3 regions of the Kitasatospora sp. NPDC089797 genome follow, and region 3 is predicted to be linked to each of the others. Evidence: riboswitches for the same ligand, from Rfam matches in the RefSeq annotation. Region 3 holds a riboswitch; each other region holds the start of a gene.
The links. Region 3 has a riboswitch for thiamine pyrophosphate ahead of AB0O91_RS09300 (cytosine permease). Riboswitches for the same ligand answer to the same signal wherever they lie in the genome.
Positions count from the first base shown of each region.

Region 1 (2,256 bases), on a different contig from region 3:
CTGGACGTCCCGCTCGCGGGCGATCCGGCCGAGCTCGCCGAGGGTCTGGAGCTCGGCGAACTGGGCCTCGTCGTTGGCGTCGGCGATGGAGCCGGGACGCAGGCCGTCACCGAGCGAGAAGGTGACGTCGTAGGTGGCGAGGATGTCGCAGAGTTCCTCGAAGTTGGTGTAGAGGAAGTTCTCCTGGTGGTGCGCCAGGCACCAGGCGGCCATGATCGAGCCGCCGCGCGAGACGATGCCGGTCTTGCGGCGCGCGGTGAGCGGGACGTACCGCAGCAGCACGCCGGCGTGGACGGTCATGTAGTCGACGCCCTGCTCGCACTGCTCGATGATGGTGTCCCGGTAGACCTCCCAGCTCAGCTCCTCGGCCCGGCCGTCGACCTTCTCCAGGGCCTGGTAGAGCGGCACGGTGCCGATCGGCACCGGGGAGTTGCGCAGGATCCACTCGCGGGTGGTGTGGATGTTGCGCCCGGTGGAGAGGTCCATGACGGTGTCGGCGCCCCAGCGGGTCGCCCAGGTCATCTTCTCCACCTCCTCCTCGATCGAGGAGGTGACGGCGGAGTTGCCGATGTTGGCGTTGATCTTCACCAGGAAGTTGGTGCCGATGACGGCCGGCTCCACCTCGGGGTGGTTCACGTTCACCGGGATGACGGCCCGGCCGCGGGCCACCTCGTCCCGCACGAACTCCGGCTCCAGGCCCTCCCGGAGGGCCACGAACTCCATCTCCGGCGTCACCACGCCCCGCTTGGCGTAAGCGAGTTGGGTGACCGCGACACCGCCGCGGCCGCGCAGCGGGCGGCGCGGACGGCCGGGGAAGACGGCGTCCAGGTTGCGCAGGTTGCCGCCGCGCGGGGAGGTGTGCTTGATCCCGTCGTCCTCGGGGCGCGCCTCGCGGCCGTCGTACTCCTCGACGTCGCCGCGCTGGCGGATCCAGGCGTCCCGCAGGGCGGGCAGGCCGCGCCGCACGTCGGGCTCGTACGCCGGGTCGGTGTACGGGCCGGAGGTGTCGTACAGCGGGACGGTCCGGCCGTTGGTGAGCTGCACCTCGCGGTACGGGACCCGCAGGTCGGGGCGGGATCCGTCGCGGTGGGCCTTGCGCCAGGCCGGGGTGGGGTAGCCGGTGCGCTCGCTGCTGGGGGCGCCCTGGGCAGACTGCGGCTGTGCGTCGAACGTGGTCATCTGACCTCTACTCCCTACGCCGGCATTACCCGGTCAGGTTCCTGCGGTCGACGCAGCCGTCGGTCCGTCCGTCGACGGTCCGGTCAGCGTCCTCTCAGCCCGGTGCTCCGAGCTCCCGCGTCCACAGGCGGTGTTGCCTGCACATGACGCCCAACACCGTAGCGAGCCGATCGCCGCAGGTCCAGACGGTGTCCGAAACGGACCCGCCGGAGGAGGGGCGGGGGAGAGGCCGGCGAAACGCCGAGGCCCGGCCCCCGCGGACGGGGTACCGGGCCTCCGGAGGTGCTCCGCGCGGCGCGCGGAGCGGGGTCAGCTCTTGGCGGCCTTCTTCACCAGGATCACCACGGCGGCGGCGATGCCGACGACCACCAGCGCCTTGATCACGATGCTCAGCAGGGCGCCGACGACGCCGAAGACGAAGGCGATGATGTTCCAGGCCAGCACCAGGACCAGCACCGGGATGACGATGTTGCGCACCCAGGAGGGCAGCGACTTCCAGAGCTCAGCCATGTCGGTTCTCCTTCTCCCCTCGGGTCGGCTGCCGTCCGGTGGCCGCATCCCGCTTTCTTCCGATGCTTCGATCGTACGGGGGCGGGGACGCCGGAACGAGGGTCCGCAGCCCGGAGAGAACCCCTAGATCACCCCGACCCCCGACCCCGGGGAGTCCCCTGAGGACGGCCCCGGACGGGGGTCGGGAAGCAGGTTCCGTACGGCGCCCGGCGAGCCCCCGGGGGAGCAGCTGGGCAGCGCCGAAGCAGCGCCTGAGCAGGGCCAGAGCGGGGTCAGACCGGCCAGCGCTCGCCGCGCCAGGCGGCGTCCCAGAACATCCACTCGTAGCGCGAGGTGGTCCCGAAGTGCTCGACCACCCTTCGCCGTTCGGCCGCCGACAGCTCCTCGCCGATCCGGTCGGTGAGCTCCAGCACCCGGCGCACCACCGACTGGAAGGCCTCGTCGCCGTAGGTCGAGATCCAGCGGGCGTACAGCGGTTCGGGAGAGCCCTGCGCGAGCAGCGCCTCCCCGACCCGGGCGTAGATCCAGTAGCAGGGCAGCACCGCGCCGAGCGCCTCGGCGAAGGAC
Region 1 is NZ_JBFBGS010000031.1:91,013-93,268, forward strand. Features, by position in the region: gene thiC (phosphomethylpyrimidine synthase ThiC) at 1-1,179, opposite strand, end outside; TPP riboswitch at 1,174-1,308, opposite strand; gene AB0O91_RS25120 (DUF5326 family protein) at 1,489-1,689, opposite strand; gene tenA (thiaminase II) at 1,962-2,256, opposite strand, start outside.
Region 1: it holds a riboswitch for thiamine pyrophosphate, as region 3 does, so the genes downstream of both, thiC (phosphomethylpyrimidine synthase ThiC) here and AB0O91_RS09300 (cytosine permease) in region 3, are expected to answer to the same signal.

Region 2 (2,256 bases), on a different contig from region 3:
CAGCACCGCCCCGGGCTCGACGGCGGCCACGCCGACCCCGCAGCGCAGTTCGACCCCGGCCTCGGCGTACCAGGCAGCCATCGCCGCGCCGACCTCGGTCGGCAGCGCCCCGGGCACCGGTGCCGGACCGGCCTCGACCACGGTCACCGCGCAGCCCGCCTGCCGCGCGGCGGTGGACACCTCGGCCCCGATCCAGCCGGCGCCGACCAGCACCAGCCGCAGGCCGGGGCGCAGCAGGGCGCGCAGCGCCAGGGCGTCGTCCAGGGTGTGCAGCAGGTGGGCCCGCTCGGCGCCGGGCAGGGCGCGCGGGGTGGCGCCGGTGGCGATCACCAGCGCGTCGTAGCGCAGGTCGCCGCCGTCGGTGTGCAGCACGCCCGGGGCGAGCCCGGTGGCCCGGCGGCCGGTGAGCAGTTCGACGCCGAGGCCGTCGTAGTCGATGTCCAGGGTGGTGGCGTCGGCCTTGCCGAGCAGGACGTCCTTGGAGAGCGGCGGCCGGTCGTACGGCGCGTGCGCCTCCTCGCCGACCAGCAGGATCCGCCCGGGCCAGCCGCCCTCCCGCAGCTTCAGGGCGCACTGCGCCCCGGCCAGCCCGGCCCCGACGACGACCACCTGCTGCGTTGCGCTGCTCAGCTCTGCCACGCCCGTCACTGTACCCACGGGCCCGGCGGGCCCCGGGGGCGGCCGCCCGGCCCCGTCCCACGCCTCGTACGGCCCTTCGGCCGGGCCCACCCCCGGCGTTAAGGTGGGAGCACCACACGGGAGCCCGGCGTACCGGGCTGAGAGGCGGGCTGGCACGGCCCGCGACCGTCCGAACCTGATCCGGGTCATACCGGCGAAGGGAGAAGAGCAGCTTTGTCACGCTTGTCAGCAGGCAGCCACGCGGACGTGCTGGTGATCGGCGGGGGCGTCATCGGCCTCGCCGTGGCCTGGCGCGCCGCCCAGCGCGGGCTGCGGAACGTGATCGTGGTCGACCCCCGGCACGGCGGGGGCGCGGCCGGCGTCGCCGCCGGGATGCTCGCCCCGGTCACCGAGCTGCAGTACGGCGAGGAGCCTCTGCTGCACCTCGGGGTGGCCTCCAACCGGCGCTACGAGGGCTTCGCCGCCGAGCTCACCGAGGCGAGCGGCGGCCTGGACACCGGCTACCGCCGCTGCGGCACCATCGCCGTCGCGCTGGACTCCGACGACCGCGAGGAACTGCGCGAACTGCACGCCTTCCACCAACGGCTGGGCCTGGACTCGACCTGGCTGACCGGCCGGGAGGCCCGGCGGCTGGAGCCGATGCTCGCCCCGGGGGTGCGCGGCGGCCTGCACGTCGCGGACGACCACCAGGTGGACCCGCGCCGGCTGCTCACCGCCCTGGTCGCGGCCTGCGAACGGGCCGGCGTGCTGCTGCACCGGGCCGAGGCCGTCGAGCTGCTGGTCGAGGACGGCCGCGCGACCGGAGCCCGGCTGAGCACCCTGGAGACGGTGACCGCCGAGCAGGTGGTGCTCGCCGCCGGTCCGCACAGCCACCGGCTGCCCGGCCTGCCCGAGGGGGTGCTGCCCGCGGTGCGCCCGGTGAAGGGGCAGGTGCTGCGCCTCCAGGTCCCCGAGGTCTACCGGCCGTTCCTCTCCCGCAACGTCCGCGCCGTGGTGCGCGGTCAGCACCTCTACCTGGTGCCGCGCGAGAACGGCGAGCTGGTGATCGGCGCGACCACCGAGGAACAGGGCTACGACACCACCGTCACGGCCGGCGGGGTGTACGAACTCCTGCGCGACGCCCACGAGTTGGTGCCGGGCATCACCGAACTCCCGCTGCGCGAGACCGCGGCCGGGCTGCGCCCCGGCTCGCCGGACAACGCCCCGCTGCTGGGGCCGACCGCACTGCCCGGGCTGGTCGCCGCCACCGGCCACTACCGCAACGGCGTGCTACTCACCCCGGTGACCGCCGACCTGCTCGCCGACTACCTGGCGACCGGTGAAGTACCGGACCTGGCAAGGCCGTTCACGCCCACCCGGTTCTCCCCCGCATCCCCCCTGACGAAGGCCTGCGCATGACCGAGATCGAGCTGACCGTCAACGGCGAACCCCGCCGGGTGCCCGCCGCCACCACCCTCGCGGCCCTGGTGACCACCGTCAGCGCCGCCCGCACCGGTGTCGCCGCGGCCCTCAACGAGGCCGTGGTGCCGCGCAGTTCGTGGCCCGCGACGGCGCTGGCGACCGGCGACCGGATCGAGATCCTCACCGCCGTCCAGGGAGGCTGAGCCATGGCCGACG
Region 2 is NZ_JBFBGS010000028.1:9,900-12,155, forward strand. Features, by position in the region: gene AB0O91_RS23000 (FAD-dependent oxidoreductase) at 1-648, opposite strand, end outside; TPP riboswitch at 746-858, shown strand; gene thiO (glycine oxidase ThiO) at 853-2,037, shown strand; gene thiS (sulfur carrier protein ThiS) at 2,034-2,243, shown strand; gene AB0O91_RS23015 (thiazole synthase) at 2,247-2,256, shown strand, end outside.
Region 2: it holds a riboswitch for thiamine pyrophosphate, as region 3 does, so the genes downstream of both, thiO (glycine oxidase ThiO) here and AB0O91_RS09300 (cytosine permease) in region 3, are expected to answer to the same signal.

Region 3 (2,256 bases):
GCAGGTTCTGCAGCGACATCGCGGTCGAGTAGACGTTGGCGAAGGACTGGTCGGTCTCGCGCAGCACCAGCACCAGCAGGAACAGCCAGCCGGCCCAGACGCCGAGGAAGGAGTCGAAGATCCGGCTCGGGTCGCCGTCGGACTGCAGGAGCGCCATCAGGCCCAGCACGTAGCACCAGACCTGGGCGACGGTGTAGCCGGAGAAGCTGCCCCAGAACGCCGAGCGCGGGGTGCGCGAGTGCCGGGTGTAGTCGGCCGCCATCGGGACGAAGGAGATCGACACCGCGATCATCGCGTCGGTGGCGCCCAGGAAGCCGTGCCAGTTGCCCGCGCCCGGGTCCGGCACGCCCTGCCGGCCCAGCTGGACGGTGAAGTACACCATCGCGACCGCGACCGCACCGGCCACGAACCGGCGCAGCACCGCGATCGAGCCCAGCGGCCAGATCGTCAGCGCGGTGGTGAGCGCGCCCGCGAGCAGCACGAACAGCCAGCGGTACCCGGTGGTGTGGGCGACGGTCTGCGCGCCCGCCGCGATGGTCAGCAGTTCGAACACGCCCCAGCCGATGCACTGGACGATGTTCAGCACCGTCGGCAGGTAGGACAGCCGGGTGCCGAACAGGCCGCGCAGGTTGGCCATCGCCGGGGCGCCGGTCCGGGCGCCGATCAGCGCGGCCACGCCGAGCATCGCGGTGCCGACCGCCGTGCCGGTCACGATCGCGGTCACCGCGGCGGCCAGCGACAGCTCGCTGCCCTTCGCGCCGAGCACGGTGGCCGCGGTGGAGAAGCCGATCAGGCTGACGCCGAGGTTCATCCAGAGCGCGAAGTGGTCCCGGAAGCGCAGCGTGCGCGGCGGCTCGGTGTCCAGCACCAGGGGGGCCTCGACCCGCTGGTCGGACACCGCGGTGGCGGTGGGGGAGGCGGGGTCGGTGGGGTCGGTGGGGAAATCCTTGGACGCGGGCGCGTCGGAAGAAGAGGATGGCGAAGCAGGCGGCATGGCCGATACTCCCTACGCCGGCATTACCCGGACAGGTTCCGGCGGTCAGCGCCCCCTCGACGGTCCGCCGGCTGATCGCCTGGCGTACGGTCGACATGCGCACTCTCAGCCTGGTCGGTCCAAGCTCCCGCGTGTCAGTTTGGAGCGACAGGCTAACCGGCACGGGTACGAACGCCAAAGGCCACGGGGTGCGGGGTCCGCATCGCGGGACGCCGGGCGGGGGTGGGGAGCCCCGGCTGTCGGCGCGGGCTAAGGATTCTTATGAGTTCTTCAGAGGGGTCCTTACGGCAATCGAATCGTCGGTGCGAAAAACTATGGTCCTTGGTTCTGTCAGCTATGGAGGTCGTCCGTGAGCACCGAGCGCGAGGTTGGGCCCGCCGGGCCGCAGGGGGAGCAGCCCGCGGGGGCGCAGGAAGCGGCCGCTGCCGCGTCCGAGGGCACCGCCCAGGGCGGTCACACGCCGACCATGGCGTTCAGCCGGGTCCCGGAGCCGGCCGCCGAGCCGGTGGCCGAGTCGGTGCCCGGGCCGACCGCGGACGCGGCCGCCGCCGAGGGCAGCGCCCAGGGCGGTCACCAGCCCACCATGGCGTTCAGCCGGGTGCCCGGGCCCGCCGCGGCTCCGGCCGCACCGGAGGCCCCGGCCGCCGCGCCCGCCGGCGCTCCGGCCGAGGGCGGGCACCAGCCCACCGTCGCCTTCACCAAGGTCCCGCCGGCGGAGGCGCCCGCCGCGCCCGCCGTCGAGGAGCCGGCCGTCGACCCGGTCACCGGCTACATCGACGCCCCGCCGCCGGTCCTGCCGCCGGCGCCGCCCGTCGCCGCCCCGGTCGCCCAGGCCCCGGCCGCACCCGCGCTGCCGCCGGGCGTCCCCGGGACCAACCCGTACGCCACCCCGAGCCACGGCGTGCCCGCGGCCGGTGCCCAGGACGTCTACGGCACCCCGGCCGCCAACGCCCAGGAACCGTACGGCGCCCCGGGCGCGCCCGCCGCGCCTCCCCAGCACCCCTTCGGCGCCGGCCAGCCGCTCGGCGGCTGGGGCGGCCACGACGCCACCTCCGGCGGCGCGGGCTACCCCGGCGGTCCGAACGGCCCGCTCGGCTACCCGGGCGAGTACCCGGGCGGCCCGAACGGCCCCGGCGGCCCGCGCAAGAAGCGCGGCGGCCTGGTGGCGCTGCTCGCCGCCGTCGCCCTGGTCGCCGGCGTCGCGGGCGGTGCGATCGGCGTGGTCGCCACCGACCACGCCAACAGCAGCACCTCGGCGGACG
Region 3 is NZ_JBFBGS010000009.1:62,619-64,874, reverse strand. Features, by position in the region: gene AB0O91_RS09300 (cytosine permease) at 1-994, opposite strand, end outside; TPP riboswitch at 987-1,135, opposite strand; gene AB0O91_RS09295 (trypsin-like peptidase domain-containing protein) at 1,344-2,256, shown strand, end outside.